Regions from separate parts of the Oceanibaculum nanhaiense genome, predicted to be linked through region 3. Evidence: predicted binding sites of a transcription regulator. Region 3 holds the regulator's gene; each other region holds the start of a gene.
What was found. The regulator PhoB, encoded in region 3, activates phosphate uptake and scavenging genes when phosphate is short. The targets are predictions, from matches to a motif close to TNTCATAAAACTGTCA.
Positions count from the first base shown of each region.

Region 1: a site for PhoB is predicted at 2,030-2,045, ahead of BKM74_RS14990 (CYTH and CHAD domain-containing protein). Genes of this name have one in related genera too.
Region 2: a site for PhoB is predicted at 2,937-2,952, ahead of BKM74_RS01650 (diacylglycerol/lipid kinase family protein). Genes of this name have one in related genera too.
Region 4: a site for PhoB is predicted at 1,999-2,014, ahead of BKM74_RS06445 (Na/Pi cotransporter family protein). Genes of this name have one in related genera too.

Region 1 covers NZ_MPOB01000009.1:53,674-58,362, forward strand. Annotated here, with positions in the region: gene sseA (3-mercaptopyruvate sulfurtransferase) at 1-681, opposite strand, end outside; gene BKM74_RS14980 (GNAT family N-acetyltransferase) at 763-1,278, opposite strand; gene BKM74_RS14985 (SixA phosphatase family protein) at 1,486-2,001, shown strand; gene BKM74_RS14990 (CYTH and CHAD domain-containing protein) at 2,141-3,775, shown strand; tRNA gene BKM74_RS14995 (tRNA-Cys) at 3,868-3,941, shown strand; tRNA gene BKM74_RS15000 (tRNA-Asn) at 4,106-4,180, shown strand; gene BKM74_RS15005 (protein-L-isoaspartate O-methyltransferase family protein) at 4,357-4,689, shown strand, end outside.
Region 2 covers NZ_MPOB01000001.1:346,732-351,420, reverse strand. Annotated here, with positions in the region: gene BKM74_RS01665 (branched-chain amino acid aminotransferase) at 24-920, shown strand; gene sciP (CtrA inhibitor SciP) at 1,082-1,390, shown strand; gene BKM74_RS01655 (nucleoside deaminase) at 1,458-1,949, shown strand; gene BKM74_RS01650 (diacylglycerol/lipid kinase family protein) at 1,969-2,865, opposite strand; gene BKM74_RS01645 (UDP-2,3-diacylglucosamine diphosphatase) at 3,074-3,847, shown strand; gene BKM74_RS01640 (glycosyltransferase family 4 protein) at 3,920-4,689, shown strand, end outside.
Region 3 covers NZ_MPOB01000001.1:175,635-180,323, forward strand. Annotated here, with positions in the region: gene BKM74_RS00810 (ATP-binding protein) at 1-961, shown strand, start outside; gene phoU (phosphate signaling complex protein PhoU) at 1,102-1,812, shown strand; gene phoB (phosphate regulon transcriptional regulator PhoB) at 1,851-2,564, shown strand; gene BKM74_RS00825 (helix-turn-helix domain-containing protein) at 2,647-3,015, opposite strand; gene BKM74_RS00830 (Smr/MutS family protein) at 3,012-3,635, opposite strand; gene BKM74_RS00835 (LutC/YkgG family protein) at 3,638-4,321, opposite strand; gene BKM74_RS00840 (LutB/LldF family L-lactate oxidation iron-sulfur protein) at 4,321-4,689, opposite strand, start outside.
Region 4 covers NZ_MPOB01000003.1:233,724-238,412, reverse strand. Annotated here, with positions in the region: gene BKM74_RS06455 (amino acid ABC transporter ATP-binding protein) at 1-585, opposite strand, end outside; gene BKM74_RS06450 (transporter substrate-binding domain-containing protein) at 672-1,499, opposite strand; gene BKM74_RS06445 (Na/Pi cotransporter family protein) at 2,100-3,725, shown strand; gene BKM74_RS06440 (GlcG/HbpS family heme-binding protein) at 3,736-4,173, opposite strand; gene BKM74_RS06435 (universal stress protein) at 4,283-4,689, opposite strand, start outside.

The DNA.
Region 1 (4,689 bases), on a different contig from region 3:
GGTGAACCGGGCACGCAGCGCCTCGGCGGGCTTCACGGTCTTGTCCTCGGGATTCAGCAGATCGGTGAAGGGCACGTTCAGGCTGCCCGGAATCCGCCCTTTGCGGCCCGGCCAGACTTCCGGCTCCTCGCCGCGCCAGCGGCCGGCGGAGCGGGCATCGACGATCTGCGCGGCCTTGCTGTCCAGATTGGCTTTCACCTGATCGACCCGGCGCAGCAGCGCCTCGTTCGGCCGGGCGGTGAAGTGCTTTTCTTCCGCCTGGCTGGGGCCGGCCGCGACGGCGCGGCCTTCGGCCAGCCATTTCGGCAGGCCGCCATCCAGCACGGCGACATCCCGGTGGCCGAAGACGCGCAGCATCCACCAGGCGCGCGCCGCGCTCATCAGGCCGAACTGGTCATAGACGACAACCTTCACGCCATCGCCGATGCCGAGCTGCCGGACCTTGGCCGAGAATTTCTCGGGGCTTGGCATCATGTGCGGCAGATCCATGCCTTCGGCGGAAATATCGTCGATGTCGAAGAATACGGCGCCGGGGATGTGCTTCGCCTCGAACTCCGTGCGGCCGCTTTTCTTCATGGCCGGCAGGTAATAGCTGGCATCGATAATCCGCACGGCAGGGTCGTCCAGATGGTCCGCCAGCCATTGCGTCGAGACCAGGGCGTCGGGCTTGGCGTAACTCATCGGGGAAACTCCACAGGATCGTTAAGGAAGCACGGAGCCTAGCCCCGCCGCCGATGCCATTCAATAATATCTGAAAACGGCCTATTTCGCGGCGATTGCCGGGTCCTGGGCGCCGTCGAGGAATTGCCGCAGATTGCCGCCTGCCAGCCGGTAGAAGATTTTCTCCGCCTTCAGCAGCGTCGCCATGCCTTCATAGAAGCGCCTTGCTTCCTCGTTCCAGCTGTCGGCGGTCCAGTCGATCTGGAAGGCGCCGCGCTGCAGGGCGACCTCTGCCAGCGCGCGCATCAATGCCAGTCCGACGCCGAGGCCACGCGCCCGCTTGGTCACGAAAATATCCTGAATGAACAAGGAGTTTCGGCAGATTGCGACGGCATAGATCTCGCTGAAGGCGACCATGCCGAGCGGCTCGTCGCCATCCATCGCCAGCAGCAGTTCGACCGTTTTCCGGTCGCCATTCAGGGCGGATTTCAGTTTGCGGATCATGTCGGGGCGCGGCAGCGGCGGCGTGACCCCGTAAAACTGCAACAGTTCGCGGCTAAGATCGACGATAGCGTCGATATCGTTCGGGCCGGGAGCGCGTATCTCGAAGGAGGGCATCGACGTTACCTGCCGCGCAATGTCTGAGGTGCGCTCGTCATCGGTGGAACGGTCTTCCGGAAAAGTTCGGGCTATAGTCGGCGATTCAGGGCGCTACGCCCTTGCGGACAATGCCCTTTCGCCTCTGTCGAAGTCAATTTGTCACTTCCGCTTTCTCCCAGGCATGACCATATAAATCGCAAAACACCATCAGGGATGCCGCCACGTATGAAGACGCTTTACCTGCTTCGCCACGCGAAATCGAGTTGGGACAATCCGGGATTGAAGGATGAAGAGCGGCCGCTGAACGAACGCGGGTTCCGCGCGGCGACCGTCATGGGGCTCTATTTCGCGCAGTGCGGTTTCCGGCCGGACGTGATCCTGTGCTCGACCGCGCGGCGCGCGCTGGAGACGCTGGATCAGGTGCGTCCGCGCCTTGCCGGCAAGCCGGCCCTGACCATCGACAAGGCGATTTATCGTGCGGATTCGGCGGCACTGCTGGCGTTGGTACGCGACCTGCCGGAGACCGCCGGATCGGCACTGATCGTCGGCCACAATCCGGCTCTGGAAGAGTTCGCCCTGGCCCTGGCGGGAAGCGGCGCAAAAGAACTGCGTGCCGGCATGGCGGAGAAATACCCAACCGGCGCTCTCGCCGTCCTGTCCCTGCCGAAGCAGCCCTGGGCGGAAGTCAGCTGGAAAGCGGCTGAGCTGCGCAATTTCACAAGCCCGAAGGATCTGGTGTAGGCGCCGGACGAATTCTCACCCTCGTGCATTACAGAATTGTGACAGTTGAGGAATGGCTTTTTTCCCTGCCGCGATTGCACCAATTTCAGGATTCGTATAGGGCGTTGTTGCCATAGTTGGATTTGAGGCTGTCGTGGCAATGTCTGGTGACGAGAGGCGAACAGGGGGCGGGCACGAGAGCGGCCGCCCGCGGGAAACCGAGCTGAAGCTGGCCCTCGATCCGGCGCTGGCGGAGCGCCTGTGGCGGCATCCGCTGTGGAAGGCCCATGCGCCGAGCCGCACTGTCAGCCGGCAGTTGCGGGCAATCTATTTCGATACGCCGGATTTGCAGCTTGCCCGCGCCGGGGTCGAATTGCGGGTGCGGCGCCAGGGCCGCCAGAATATCCAGGCGGTCAAGGCCCGCGGCGCCTATGCCGCCGGCCTCGTGCAGCGCGACGAGCTGGAAGTGCCGGTCCCCGAGGCGCTGCCCCATGCGGTTCCGGTGCCCGAACGTATTGCCGATGCAGCGCTTCGCAGGCTGGTCGAGCAGGCGGTTGCGGAAGGCCTGGCGCCGATCTTCGAAACCGACATACGGCGCTGGGAACGCAGCATCACCTATGGCGGCGGGCGGATGACACTCTGCCTCGACCGTGGGGCGGTACGGGTCGGCGAAAAACAGTCGCCGCTGTGCGAGCTGGAGATCGAACTGGTGGACGGTCCGGTCGGACTTGTGTTCGATCTGGCGCAGGAGCTGCTGACGCATGTTCCCCTGCGCGTTGCCCATGGCGGCAAGTCGAAGCGGGGCTATGACCTGCTGCTGGACCGCCAGCCCCGGCCGGAAAAGGCGGAAAAACCCGCGCTTAGCCGCCAGATGATGCTGGAGGATGTGCTGGCCCTCAGCGTGCGCAGCTGCCTCAAGCAGATACTCGCCAACGAGGTCATCGTCTGCCAGGGCGACGATCCGGAAGGCGTGCATCAGATGCGGGTCGGATTACGCCGCCTGCGCTCTCTTTTCACGGTTTTCACGCCGGTCCTGCCGGCGGCGCAGACGGAGCATTTCAAGGCGGAGCTGAAATGGCTGGCCGGCGAGCTGGGCACGGCCAGGGACTATGATGTGTTTCGCGACGAGATCGTGCGGCCCGTCCAGGCGCGTTTTTCGACGGCCCCCGGTATGGCGGGCCTGCTGAAGGACGCGGACCTGGTCGGTGCGCAGGCCTATGAGCGTGCCCGGACGGCGATTGCCGACCGCCGCTACACGCGGCTGCTGCTCGACCTCAGCCGCTGGATCGCCGAGGCAGGCTGGCGGGAGCAGAATTTGACGGAAACCGGTGCGCAGCTCTTCGCGCCGGCGCGTGACTTCGCCGATGCGCTGCTGGAACAGCGCGGCCGCAAGCTGCGCAAGAATGGCAAACGCCTGCTGGCCGGCCCTCCCGCGGACCGGCATCTCCTGCGTATTCACGTGAAAAAGATGCGCTATGCGGCGGAATTTTTTTCTGAGCTTTATCCGCGCAAGAAGACCGGCCCCTATCTGAAAAGGCTGGCGGCGCTGCAGGAAGTGCTGGGCCATATGAATGATGTGGCGGTTGCCGAGAACCTGCTGTTACCGAAAGAAGGTGCGGGCAATTCCGGTAAGGATGCCCAACGGAACGTCCAGCGCGGCCATGCGGTCGGTCTCGTGCTGGGCTGGCATGGAAGGGCTGCGTGGGAGCACGGCAGGGAACTGGACAAGCTGTGGCGCCGGCTGCAGGCAAGCGACAGTTTCTGGCGCAAGCCGTCCGCGTCCGACAGGCTGTGACCTTCACGTGCAGATAACCGCCAAGAGCGCTTGACCGCAGCGGCGCGCGGAGCCTATATCTTCCGCCCCACGGTCAAACGGCCGTCGCCGCCGGCCCGGTGGCAGAGTGGTTATGCAGAGGACTGCAAATCCTTGTACGTCGGTTCGATTCCGGCCCGGGCCTCCAGCGGCTTCCGTTTGCCGGATACCGGACCGATGCTGCCGCTAATTTTCGACGGCAGCGAATTCGGGCTGGAAAGCGGGAGGGGGCTTTGCTATAAGGCCGGCCTCCCAAGGCGGACCGCACAACGGTTCGTCAAGGATCGCAGCGGGATATCGCGCTGTTGCTGATCCCCGGTAGCTCAGCGGTAGAGCAAGCGGCTGTTAACCGCTTGGCCGGCGGTTCGAATCCGTCCCGGGGAGCCAATTCGAAGAAAAGGGTGCGTCGCAGGACGCGCCCTTTTTTATTTCGTTTTGTGTGCAGACCTGTCCGGGCGTTGTCAGGGGACGGGGAGGGGGATATAACTGCGCACGGCGGCTGCGGTCGCCTATCGATAGGCTTGAATCCGTTCGATATCGTCAGACACTTGCCGGGTAGAATCATGACGAATTTTGCGGCCGCGCGACACAATATGGTCGAGAGCCAGCTTCGCACCAACAAGGTGACGAATGCGGCCATCATCGAGGCTTTCGAGACGGTTCCGCGCGAACTGTTCGTCCCGAAGGCCTATCGTGGCATCGCCTATCTGGATGAAGACCTGCCGATTGGCGAGCAGCGCCATCTGATGGAGCCGGTGGTGCTGGCCCGGCTGCTGCAGGAGGCGCGCATCGCCGCCACCGACGCCGTGCTGGATATCGGCTGTGCCACGGGCTATTCCACGGCGATTCTGGCGCGCCTCGCGGCCTCCGTGCTGGGGCTGGACGCGGTGGAGCCG
Region 2 (4,689 bases), 170 kb from region 3:
CCCTGGGCAGGAATCGCATAGATATGACACTCCTTCCTTTCGACGACCGTGACGGCACCATCTGGTTCGATGGTCAGCTCACCCCCTGGCGCGACGCCAAGCTCCACATCCTCAGCCACGGCCTGCATTATGCCAGCGCCGTGTTCGAGGGCGAACGTGTATATGACGAGCGTATCTTCAAATCCTCCGAACATTCGGCCCGGCTGGTTCGCTCAGCCGAACTGATGGATTTCAAGATTCCCTATTCCGTCGAGGAAATCGACCGTTTCAAGATGGAGACGGTCGCCGCGAACGGCATTGTCGATGGCTATGTCCGCCCGGTCGCCTGGCGCGGCAGCGAGATGATGGGCGTCTCGGCGCAGCACAACAAGATTCATCTGGCCATCGCCACTTGGGTCTGGCCGTCCTATTTCGACCCGGAACTGCGGCAGAAGGGCATCCGTCTGGCAATCTCCGACTGGCGCCGCCCGGCACCGGACACGGCACCGACGGCAGCCAAGGCGGCGGGGTTGTACATGATCTGCACGCTCTCCAAGCATAAGGCGGAGCGCGAGGGCTATCAGGACGCGCTGATGCTGGATTATCGCGGCCAGGTCGCGGAAGCGACGGGGGCGAACATCTTCTTCGCCTTCGGGAATGAACTGCACACGCCGACACCGGACTGCTTCCTGGACGGCATCACCCGGCGCACGGTGATCGACCTCGCCAAGCGGCGCGGCATCAAGGTCGTCGAGCGGGCGATCCGGCCGGAAGAACTGGAGCAGGCCGAGCAGTGCTTCCTGTGCGGCACCGCGGCGGAAGTGACGCCGGTCGGCGAGATCGGCCCCTACCGCTTCACCGTCGGCGACATGGTGCGGACGCTGATGGACGATTACAGCACCGAGGTGCGGCGCGAGCCGGCTGCGAAGGCCGCCGAATAAAAGCCAATTCCGATCGGCTGCCGGAACCCCCGCCATTTCACGATGGCGGGGGTTTTCTTATACGCGTCAATGAGTCGAAAATGCTTCGCATGCTTAGGCTTTTTTTAACAAGTGGCGGCTAGGTTAAGACCAATTATTACTTTTGCGACAGGTCTTATCCCATGCACTCTCGAAGCCTCGCCCTGCGGGCGACTGTACAAGATTCTTCGCGGGAGACGCTGGACGGCATCGACCTCTCGAGCTTGACGCTCGACGATCTGCCGCCGCCCGAAACCAAGCGCTGGGTCATCCGGCGCAAGGCGCTGGTTGTGGCCGGCGTGAAGAGCGGCCTTTTGACCGCGGAGCAGGCCTGCACCCGCTACAGCCTCTCCGAGGAAGAGCTGGAAGGCTGGACCAAGCTGGTCGAACGCCACGGCATGAAAGGCCTGCGCGCCACCCGCGTCCAGCGCTACCGCATCCGCGAAGTCTGATTCGCGCTGGCGGGAGGCCGTCCCTTTTCCCTACACTGGGCCCCTCAAGCCAAAAGGGGGCCCGGTCATGCACGATACCGTCAGCGAACAGGATCATCACTGGCTGCGCCAGAGTTTCGAGCTGGCGCGCCAGGCCCGGCTGAACGGCGACCGCCCGTTCGGCGCACTCATCGTGACATCCGACGGCAAGCCGGTTTTCGAGGGCATGAACAATGTCTATTCGACGCAGGATCCGACCGGCCATGCCGAGCTGAACATCCTGCGCGGCATCGGCCGGCACCTGACGCCCGAACAACTGGCCGGCGCCACCATGTACGCCAGCGGCGAGCCCTGCACCATGTGCTCCGCCGCCATCGTGTGGAGCGGCATCGGCCGTGTCGTCTATGGCCTGTCAATCCCGCGCCAGCAGCAGGAATTCGACAATGCGCCGACGCGCACCCGGCTGTCGATCCGCTGCGCCGAGGTGGTGGCCGCCAGCAACAAGCCGGTGCCGGTCATCGGCCCGGTGCTGGAGGACGAGATCGTGGCCATCTGGAAAGCCAATCCGCCGCCGAAATGATCCTTGTTTTCCGCTAGGTTCACGCCGGAAACACCAGTTCCATCCCGTCCTCGTCAATACGGATATCAACCGGCAGCCGGGTGACGATATCGCCATCGCCCTGTACCGGATCGGCGGCCCGCCCCTCAATGGAGACGCGGCGGACCGGCATTATGTCGATATCCTCAAGCCGGTGCGGCACGCCCAGCATCACTGCCAGGATGTAGCGCAGCGCCGCCCAGCGCCCGCCCCGGCGGAACAGGCAGGCCCAGAGCAGCGGCTCATCCAGCCGCGCGGCCGGTGCGATGACGAAAGTGCCGCCGTAGAAATGCCCCTTCGCCAGGATGATCTGGGCTGCCTTTTCTTCCTTGTCGTCGATCAGCAGCCGATAGGGTTCGGGCGGCCCCAGCCACAGCCGGCGCAGCGTCTCCAGCGCATAGGCGCCCTTGCCCAGCAGCCGCTTCAGCCGGTGGTTCACATCCTGCACCACGAAGGCATCCAGCCCGCTGCCCGCCATGCACAGGAAGCGCCGGCCATTGGCGATGCCGGGATAAATCCGGCGCGGTGCGCCCGTGAGGATGGTGCGTGCGATGGCCTCAGCATCCTCGGGCAGGCCGATCTCGGCGGCCAGCACATTCGCCGTGCCCAGCGGGACGATGGCCAGCGGCAGCGGCGGTAACCCCAGTTCCCGCCGGCGAACCAGCCCGTTCGCGACCTCGTTCAGCGTGCCATCGCCCCCCGCCGCGACCAGCAGATCGACATCGTCGGCGATGGCGGTGGCGGCGAAATCCTCGGCATCGCCGCGTTTCGCGGTTGGCACCAGCGTGATGGTGCAGCCGGCCTCGGCCAGCAGATGCAGCACGGCGTCGAGCCGCCGGCGCCGGCGACGCCCCGCGGTCGGGTTGTGGATCACCAGCAGACGGCGGGACTCGGCCAAACCTTGTTCCTCAAAACACAAATGCCCCACAGATAGGGCGAAAACGCCGCGACCCTACAGAGACGACGAAATTTCAGTCAATTGTCATATTTCCGTCGCGCGCCGGTAACCGAAGCTGAGGCATGTAGTGCCTCATGATCGGAAAACCAGATATAGCGGTCCTGCGATACGATCTCCGATCATCTGGTAGTCAGATGAGGATGGCGCGATGAACGCGCAGCGTGGCGTCAGCCATTACCGGTCAATCTGGATTTCCGACGTGCATCTGGGCACGCGCGGCTGCAACGCCGACCTGCTGCTGGACTTCCTCAGACACACCGAGAGCGACCATCTCTATCTGGTCGGCGACATTCTCGACATCTGGCGGCTGCGCCGGTCCTGGTACTGGGTGCAGAGCCACAATGACGTGGTGCAGAAGCTGCTGCGCAAGGCCCGCAAGGGCACCCGCGTGGTCTTCGTGCCCGGCAACCACGACGAGATTTTCCGCGAGTATATCGGCCTCACCTTCGGCGAGATCGAGATCGAGGACGAGGTGATCCACAAGGCCGCCGACGGCAGGACCTACCTGGTGCTGCATGGCGACCGCTTCGACGGCGTGGTGAAATATGCGCGCTGGCTCGCCCTGATCGGCGACTGGGGCTACAACATGATGCTGCGGCTGAATGTCGGCTTCAACATGGTGCGGCGCAAGCTGGGCTATCCCTACTGGTCGCTCTCGGCCTATGTGAAGCTGCGCGTGAAGAACGCGGTGGAATATATCAGCCGGTTCGAGGAGGCGGTCGCCGACGAGGCCCGCCAGCGCGGCGTGGATGGCGTGATCTGCGGCCATATCCACCATGCCGAAATCCGCGAGATCGACGGCATCACCTACTGCAATGACGGCGACTGGGTGGAAAGCTGCACCGCCCTGGTCGAGCATATGGACGGGCGCCTGGAGATCCTGAACTGGGTCGAGGCGCGCCAGATGACCCCGGCAGCGTGAGGCGGCATGCCCGATAGTACCGCCCCAAAATACGCCGACGCCGTGCCGGAATTCAGCCTTGGCCGGCCCCCGATGCGCATCACCCTGGTGACCGATGCCTGGACGCCGCAGGTGAACGGCGTGGTGCGCACCTGGACCACCATCATCGCCATGCTGGAATCCAGCGGCCACACGGTCACGGTGATCGCGCCGGAACGGTTCCGCACCTTCCCCTGCCCCGGCTATCCCGAAATTCCGCTGGCCTGGTATCCGCTGCACAAGGTGGCAGGGATGATCCGCGACAGCCGGCCGGACGCCATCCACATCGCCACCGAAGGGCCGATCGGGCTGGCCGCGCGCATTCATTGCGGGCGCAAGGGCCTGCCCTTCACCACCTCCTACCACACCAAATTCCCGGAATATCTGCACGCCCGCCTGCCGGTGCCGCTGGCCTGGAGCTATGCCGGCATGCGCTGGTTCCACAATGGCGGCCAGGGCATGCTGGTGGCGACCGAGACATTGCGCCGCGACCTCGATTCCCGCGGGTTCCGCCATGTCCGGCGCTGGACCCGCGGCGTCGATACGGCGCTGTTCCGCCCGCGCCCCTATGAGGAGCAGGCGGAATCGATGCGCGACCTGCCGCGCCCGATCGCGGTCTGCGTCGGCCGGGCGGCGGTGGAGAAGAATATCGGCGCCTTTCTCGATCTCGATCTGCCCGGCACCAAGGTGGTGGTCGGCGACGGCCCGCAATTGCCGGAGCTGAAGCGCCGCTACCCCGATGTCGTCTTCGTCGGCGCCAAGCATGGCGAGGAGCTGGCACGGCACTACGCCGCCGCCGATGTCTTCGTCTTCCCCAGCCGCAC
Region 3 (4,689 bases):
GGCCAGCAATCTGCGCCATCCGGAAGTGCTGAAGGCGGTGGAATCGGCGCTGGAGCAGCGGCGGGCGCGCACGGTCGAGATGACCATGCTGGTCCCGATCGAGCGCAGCTTCGCGGTCAGTGTCGAGCCCCTGTCCGAGCCGGGGCCGGACAACAGCCAGGCATTGATCCTGATGCACGAGCTGACGGCCATGAAGCGCACCGAGCAGATGCGCGCCGATTTCGTCGCCAATGCCAGCCATGAGCTGCGCACGCCGCTGTCCACGCTGGTCGGCTTTATCGAAACGCTGCGTGGCCCGGCCAAGGACGATCCAGAAGCACATGAACGCTTCCTGGAGATCATGCACGAGCAAAGCCTGCGCATGTCGCGGCTGGTGAATGACCTGTTGTCACTCTCCCGTATCGAGCTGAACGAACATACCCCGCCGCGGGGGCTGGCCGACCTGTCGCGCATCCTGGCCAGCGTGAAAGCCACGCTCGACATGCAGGCCGCAACCAAGGACATGGCAATCCAGCTCGAGCTCGAGGCCGGGCTGCCGCCCGTCACCGGCGACGAGGACGAGCTGGCGCAGGTTGCGCAGAACCTGATCGACAATGCGACGAAATATGGCCGGCCCGGCACCCCGATCCGCGTGGTGGCGCGACGGGCCGACAGCGTGCCGGCGGCGTTTCCGAAAGCGCCTCACGGCGCTGTGCTGATCCGCGTCCAGGACCAGGGCGAAGGCATTCCGCGCGAACATATTCCGCGTCTGACGGAACGGTTTTATCGGGTAGACAAGGCGCGCAGCCGCGATCTTGGCGGCACCGGCCTTGGACTGGCCATCGTGAAGCATATCGTCAGCCGCCATCGCGGCGCGCTGGCCGTCGAGAGCCAGGTCGGCAAGGGCAGCACTTTCACGGTCTATCTGCCGGTCGCCTCTCCTGCGGCCATCTCTGGTCCAGCGCCCGCTCCGGCCGCCTGAATGCCCGGGTGGCGAACCCGAATTCCGCATCGATGTAATAAAAATGTCACCAAAACGTAGTATTTATGCCGTGCAAGCCCGGTATTGATAAGCCCAAGCGCACGGTCCGCTGACGTTCTTGCCCGTGGAAAGGAAGTTTCATGCCCACCCATACCGTTAAGTCCTTCGATGAAGAGTTGAAGCGGCTGATGAATCTGATCTCACAGATGGGGGGGCTGGTCGAAACTCAGGTCCAGGACTGCATTCTGTCGCTGGCAAAGCGGGACAGCAATATCGCCGAGCGGGTGATCCAGGGCGACCTGAAGATCGACGGGCTGGAATATGATGTGAACGATCTGACCGTTCGCATGCTGGCGTTGCGCCAGCCGCTGGCCGAGGATCTGCGCCGCGTCGTCGGCGCCCTGAAGATTTCCGCGGATCTGGAGCGCATCGGAGATTATGCCGCCAACATCTCCAAGCGCGCGGTCGCGCTGAACCAGCTGCCGCCGGCGCGGCCGGCGGCCGGCATTCCGCGCATGGGCAAGATGGTCCAGCAGATCCTGAAGGAAGTGCTGGACGCCTATGTCGAGCAGGATGCCGAGAAGGCCCTGCTGGTGTGGCGCCGGGACGAGGAAGTGGACGAGATGTACACCAGCCTGTTCCGCGAATTGCTGACCTACATGATGGAAGACCCGCGCAACATCACGCCCTGTACGCATCTTCTGTTCATGGCGAAGAACATCGAGCGCATCGGCGACCATGCCACCAACATCGCCGAGACGCTGTATTACCAGGTGACCGGCCGGCCGCTGACCGCCGAGCGCCCGAAGGGCGACACCAGTGCTTTCACCGTCATCGAGCCAGAGAGCTGACGCACGCGGCTTGAAGCATTTCCCATCGCCTGCCGAGAATGGACCACACCATGAAGCCGTTGATCCTGATTGTCGAAGACGAGGCCGCGATCGTCACGCTGCTGAGCTACAATCTGGAGCGCGAGGGCTTTCAGGTTCTCGAAGCGCGCGATGGCGAGGAAGGGCTGCTGCTGGCCACCGAACGCCGGCCTGACCTCATCCTGCTCGACTGGATGCTGCCGCTGCTGTCCGGCATCGAGGTCTGCCGCCGGCTGCGCCGCACGCCACAGACCCGCAGCATCCCGATCATCATGCTGACAGCCAGGGGTGAGGAAGGCGACCGGGTGCGCGGCCTGAATGCAGGCGCCGACGATTATGTCACCAAACCCTTCAGCCCCAGCGAGCTGCTGGCGCGCGTCCGTGCCGTCATGCGCCGAGCCCGGCCGTCCGCCGATGCGGAGACGCTGCGCTGCGGCGACATCGTGATGGACATCGCCGCCCACAAGGTGAAGCGCGGGGACCGGGATGTGCATCTGGGGCCGACCGAATTCCGCCTGCTGCGCCATTTCCTGGAGCATCAGGGCCGGGTGTTCTCCCGCGAGCAGCTGCTGGACTCGGTGTGGGGGGCGGATGTCTATGTCGAGCCGCGCACCGTGGATGTGCATATCCGCCGGCTGCGCAAGGCGCTGAACGAGGAAGCCGAGGGCGATCCGATCCGTACCGTGCGCTCCGCAGGCTATGCGCTGGACGCCGTCGCCCCGCAATATGCCTGAAGTCCGGCCACTGCCTTTCCATGGCAGGCCGCTATATAAGAAATTAATGTAAAATACGAATATATTGCCGTTTATCGGCCTGTCATTCCGATTTCCGGTGCTTCTCTTCGACCTGCGACAGCAGCGATACGAGCGCCTCCTCATCGAGGTCGGCAATGTTCTTCGACAGCCGATGCGCCAGCCTGGTGGCCGTCGGCGACAGGCCGGCGGTATCGATAACCACGCGCGGATGGGAAATCTCCGCCAGGTGATGCAGCGCTTCCGCATCATCCCAGATCAGCCCGAAATAGCCGCAGATCTGATGGATCAGCCCATCGGTGGGCTGGCCGCGATGACCATGCTCAAGTGCCGAGAGATAGGCCGAGGAGACCTGCAGCGCCGCCGCCATCTCCTTCAGCGTGATTCCGCGCCCGGCGCGCAGTGCCCGCAGCTTTTCTCCGAACGGCGTCATGTCCCCTCCCGCACCCGGCGCAGCAGGACATAGAGCGCGCCGCCACCGCCATCCTTCGGCTGGGCATGGGCGAAGGCCAGCACCTTCTCCCGGTTGCCGCCCTCATTCAACCACCGCGGCACCTCGCGCTTCAGCACGCCCGCCTCGTAGCGGCCGAAATCATCGCGCCTCGTTCCCTTGCCGGTGATCACCAGGACACAGCGCAGCCCGCGCGCCTGCGACCGCGCAACAAACCCGTTCAGCGCCGCATGGGCGGCATCCTGGGTCATGCCGTGCAGATCGATGCGCGCCTCGATGGCGACCTGGCCGCGCTTCAGGCGCATCTGCGTGCGCTTGTCGAGGCCCGGCGCGCTGTCATGCTTGAGAGCGGGCAGGGTCACCGGCGCCTTTACCGGCGGCGCAGCCGGCTGCGGCAGCGGATCGTCCTTCGGCACCCGGCCGCGCTTGCGCTTGGCCGGGGCAACGCCCTCGGCCATCGGCGCCGCCGGAACCGCCTCGACATCGGGCGGCAGCTCGAACGCGCTCAGACGGCGCTTGGCCTCGGCGGGCAGCGGCTTGGCATCTTTTACGACCTGGCGGAAAAGCTCAGCCTCGTCCTTGCTGGCGCGCCGCCGGACCATGCCTAGCCGTCGATCAGGACGATGTGCAGCCGGCGTGGTCCGTGGGCGCCCATCAGGATTTTCTGCTCGATATCGCCGGTGCGCGACGGGCCGGTGATGAAATTCACCGTGCGCGGCATCGTGTCCTTGTCCTGAATGTCGCGCAGCCGCGTCCAGCCATCCTCATAGGAACCGACGATCTGGCTTTTCTTCAGCACCACGATATGGGTCTCGGGCAGCAGATTCAGCGTCGTCGGGCTGTCCGGGCCGGAGGTCAGCATCAGCGTGCCGGTCTCGGCGATGCCGGCAAGCGCCGGCGTGACGCTGGCCGTATCCGGCTCTTCCGCCCTGCCGGTCTTGATCGTCAGCGTCGGGCGCTTGCCCCAGGGCAGGCCGGAGAGCCACGCATCGGGCGCGACACGCAAATCGGCCGGCAGATTATGCTGGGCCAGATACTCGGCGATGGCATCGGGCACTTCCTGCGCGCTGGCAACCTGGCTGATGGTGGTCTGCACGCCCTCCGCCATCTCGACAAACAACGCCACCTGCGCCTCATGCGGAAGCTGCGCGCGCTGCGGGATGAGGTTGGGCCTGTGTTCCGCGATCCGCGTCTCCAGCGCGTCGGCTGGTTCGCCTTCCAGCGCACCACGGCCAAGGGAGCGGCGGATACCGGCCAGGATCTGGTCGCGCGGCGACATGTCGGGCATCAGGCGGCTCCCTTCTTGTCGCGATAGAGCTGCTGGAAGGTTCGGCCCTGCGGCGCCGGCATGTCGCGCACCGAGGTCCAGCCGCTGGCCAGCGGCAGGCTCCTGAACCGGCCTTTGCTGCGACCGAAGCGGCCGAGCAGCCCCATGGCGAGACCCGTCACCCGCTGATAGAGCACCGGGCGCTTGGCAAAAAACGCCCATAGGCCGAGGCCAGCGCGATAGGGTGCCGGCGACAGCTTCTTCTCGAATTCCCGCTTGCGCCAATGCCGCATCATCCGCGGCAGCGGAATGCGCATCGGGCACACGCTCTCGCAGCGGCCACAGAAGGTGGAGGCGTTCGGCAGGTGTCCGGCCTCCTCGACCCCGAC
Region 4 (4,689 bases), on a different contig from region 3:
CTCGTGGCTGACCACCATCATCGTCATGCCGGCGTCGCGCAGCTCATGCATCACCTGCAGCACGCTGCCGACCAGCTCCGGGTCCAGCGCCGAGGTCGGCTCGTCAAACAGCATGATCTTCGGCTCCAGCGCCATGGCGCGGGCAATCGCCGCGCGCTGCTGCTGGCCGCCGGAAAGCTGCGCGGGATAAGCCTCCAGTTTGTCGCCAAGCCCGACCCGGGCCAGCGCCGCCTCGGCGATCTCACGCGCCTCCGCCCGGTTCTTCTTCAGTACCTTGCGCAGTGCCAGCATGACGTTGGCCAGCACACTCATATGCGGGTAGAGGTTGAAGGACTGGAACACCATGCCGATGCGCTGGCGCATGCGGTTGATGTCGGTGCGCGGGTCCAGCAGCTCCACGCCATCGACGCGGATCGAACCCTCGTCCGGTACTTCCAGCAGGTTGCAGCAGCGCAGCAGCGTGCTCTTGCCGGAACCGGAGGGGCCGATGACGAAGACCAGCTCCTGCGGCGCCACCTCAAGGTCGATGCCCTTCAGCACCTCCAGCGCGTTGTAGTTTTTCCGCAGGCCGGCGATGTCCAGCATGGCGGCGGGGTGGGACAAGATTGTTACTCCAGAAACGGAAGGGCGGGGTCATGGTCAACCCCGCCCGTTCTATGCGCGCAAACCTATCAGCTGCAGGCCGGCGTGTGCTCGGTCGCGTCGTAGCCCGGCATCCCCGGTACGCCATAGCCCGGATAGACGGTGACCGCCGCGGAACCGGCTGCCGGCTTGGTGCCGAACCATTTCTCGTGCATCGCCGCCATGGTGCCATCCAGCTTCATGCACTCGATGGCGGTTTCCACCAGCTTGCGCATCTCCTCATTGCCCTTGCGGATCGGCGCGGCCCAGACCAGGCCGGTCGAGTGCAGGTAGGACAGCTTGATCTGCGGATTCTTCTTCACTGCCCAGGCGGACACCGTGTTGCCGGCGACATTGGCATAGGCGCGGCCGGAGATGACGGCCTGGAGCGCATCGGTGTTGGTGCCGAAGGTCTCGACCTTCCAGCCGATCTTGTCGGCCTGCGCGCGCACCCAGCTGTCATAGGCGGAGCCGCGATTGACCGCGATCACCTTGTCCTTCAGCTCGGCCAGATCCTTGATATCCGGCGTGCCGGCCTTCACCACGAACTGGAAGTCGGTGTTCAGGTAGCCTTCGGTGAACAGCAAATTCTCCGCGCGCTCCTGCGTTACCGTGGTCGGCGCGGCGATGAAATCGTAGGTGCCGGCCTGCAGGCCCGGCAGCAGGCCGGAAAACTGCGTCGCCTCGATGGTGACGCCGCGCTTGGTGCGCTTGCCGATCTCGTTGGCGAGGTCGATGTTGAAACCCTCCACGCCGCCGCTCAGCTTCGGCATGGCGTGCGGGGCGAAGGTGCCGTCCACGCCGGTCTTCAGCGGCTCGGCCTGCGCGACGGCAGTGGCAAGCAGCAGGGCGCAGGTCGCGCCAGCCAGAATCTTCATGTCCTAATCTCCCAGATTTACCTGAATGCCAGATTTGAAGGAATAACGGTGCCCACGCGAACGGAGGCGGCGTTCATCTGTCAGCAATCGCCGTGCCATGCACGGCAGGTCAGCCCAACGCTGGCGTTATGTACATTCACCTAACCTAATCCGCCTACCGTAGGAGCATTTCCGCCGCCTGTCCTGACCAATTCTTGCGCAGAAGGCCAAAAAGTTGACAGCACCGGTTACCAGTCCTCTCGACGCGATGGATGCAGCCGGCAATCGGTTTTTGCGATCGACACAATGAAAACTATCAATTTCCTGTATGCCCGGCAGGTGGCTAGTCTTCTTCTGTGTCCACCCGTCGCGTACCTCGCATCGTGAGGGCGGCACTCGAAATTCCGAATCGTCATCGGGCTTCGCGGGCCGTTTGGTTTTGTCGCCAATGGGCGGTCCGCGGGATCGACCGGGAATCTTCGGGTTCCCGGTCTTTTCTTGTGTGCTCCAGCCCTTATCCTGTCATGAAAAATTCATCGTCCGCTTCATTGCGCGGCGCCGGACGCTGCGACACTATCCGCCGCTGATCCGCACGGGGCATGTGGGAAGGGCGGGCTGTCCATGGCGTTCACTCTTGCCAGCATTCTGGCTGGCCTGGGGCTGTTCTTTGTCGGCAAGGAGTTGCTGACCTCCAACCTTCGCAACATGGTCGGACGCAGCGTGCAGCTCATCCTGTCGCGCGTTGCCGCCTTCCCCCTGCTTGGCCTGTTCTGGGGCGCGGTGCTGGGGGCGATGATCCAGAGCACCGCCATCGTCACCTTCATCCTGGTCGGTCTGCTGACGGCACGGATGATCGAGCCGCGCCGTGCCCTGCCGATCCTGATGGGCGGCAATATCGGCAGCGCGCTCATCCTGCTTCTGGTTACGCTGGATATCCGCATCGTCGTCATGCTGGCGCTGGGATTGACCGGCATCCTGATGACGCAGGGGCGGCTGCAGCACTGGAAGGCGGCGCTGAGCGCCATCTTCGGCCTGTGCCTGCTCTATTACGGGCTGGTGCTGCTGAAGTCCGGCACGGTGCCGTTCGCCCAGTCCGACGGTGTGATGGCGCTGATGGCCGGCCTCGACGGCTCGCTGGCGGCGGCCTTCCTGATTGGCGCCGCACTGTCGGCGGCCTGCCAGTCCTCCATCACCGTGGCGCTGCTCGGCATCGGCTTCCTGGGCAGCGGGCTGTTCAGTTTCGAGCAGGCGATGCTGGTCATCTATGGCACCAATCTCGGCAGCGGTATCGTGACCTACCTGATGGCCGGCGGTGTGCAGGGGACGGCGCGGCGGGTGGCGCTGTTCCAGCTTTGCTTCAACCTGACGGGCTGCGCCCTGCTGCTGGCGCTGTTCGTCGCCGAACATGCGTTCGGCGTGCCGCTGGTGATGGCGCTGCTGCGCGCCGCGTCCTCCGATGTGCCGCAGCAGCTGGCGCTCAGCTACCTCGTCTTCAACAGTGTAACGGCGCTGTTCCTGTTCCCGCTGATCGGCGGGGTGGAACGGTTGCTTGCCAGGCGCTACCCGGCTTCGCCGCAGGAGAGTGACAGCCAGCTTGCCTATCTCAGCCCGGAGACGGCGCGCGATTCCGCGACCGCCATCCTGCTGACCGAGAAGGAGCAACTGCGCCTGCTGGAGCGCTTGCCGCGCTATGCCGATCTGTTGCGGCAGGCCGATACGCCGGCCCGCAAGGCGCGGCTGGAGGCGCTGCACAAGGCGTTCGTCTCGGTGCATGGCCAGACGAAGCCCTATATCGTCGGCCTGGCGGAGGGTGATCTGACGGCGGACAGCCATGAACGCGTCTATCGCATCGTGGACCGGCATGACCGGCTGGGATCAATAGAAGCGGTGCTGCACGACTTCGCGGCGGCCGCGCCACTGCTGGAAGGCAGCACGGCGCTGGCGGCGATCCGCGAGGCGCTGACCGAGGGGCTGGACGCGCTGCTGCTGTCCTATGTCGAGGCGATGGCCGGCGACGACCCCGACGATATGGCGCTGATCGAGCGGATCACCGGCGACCGGGGCGAGCTGATGGAAGGGGTGCGGCGCAACTTCTTCAACGATGCCGCATTGGAACTCGACCGCGACGAGAAGATGGGGCTGCTGCAGCTGACCGGCCTGTTCGAGCGGCTGGTCTGGCTGCTGCGCGAGATGGCGCTGAAGGCGCCGTTCGAGGCCGGGACGCGCCCGGCGCTCGACGCAGCGTAATAGGAGAGGCTTATTCGCCGCCGGTATCGGCGACCAGACCGGCCTTCTCGATGGCATGGACGGCACACAGCTCGTCATTCTCCGACACGTCGCCGGTGACGCCGACCGCGCCCAGGATACGGCCCTCCTTGTTCTTCACGATGACGCCGCCGGGCAGCGGCACGAAATTGCCCTCCGACATGGCGGTCAGCGAGTTGAACAGAGCCGGCATCTTGGCCGCGCGGCGCGCCAGCTCCCGGCCGCCGAAGCCGAAGCCCAGCGTGGCCGCCGCCTTGCCCATGGCGACTTGCGGGCGAAGCAGGCTGCAGCCATCCTCGCGCTTCAGCACCTTCATGTGCCCGCCGGCGTCCAGCACGACAACGGTCAACGGGGCGAACTTCATCTCGCGGCCCTTGCGCAGGGTCTCGTCGGCGATCAGCGAGGCGGTTTCCAGGGTCATGTCCAGCATGCGTTTCTCCACTGTCCTTTTTTACGGCCGCGCGGCGGCGGCAGGATTGATCGATCAGGCGTTATAGGATGCCGGTGCCGATCAGGACAAATGATTAGCGCGACTGGTGCTACCAGCTGTTGACCGCCAGCACGTCGCAGGGCGGTTCGTTCAGCAGCTTCTCGGCGGTGGTGCCCAGCCTTGTGTGCGGCAGGCCCATCCGGCCGCGTGTGCCGATGACGAGCAGGCCCGCACCGGTCTCTCCGGCCTCGGTGCAGATCTGGGCATAGGGGTCTCCGCTGCGGACGGTGAGTGTCATCCGGCCGCCGACATCCGCCTGCACCTCCGGCGGCAGGCTTCTGCCCAGCGTGTCGGCCATGAAGTCGGCGAGCGCGGCGCGGGCCGCCGCGATCTGCTTTTCGCTCGACAGGGCTGTCGGCTCTGTCTCCGCGTTGCTGTCCTCCGGGGCGCTGTTGTCCGGGGCACTGTCTGGCCCCGGTGTGGTCGGCAGGACATGGACGCCGGTGAAATCGGCCT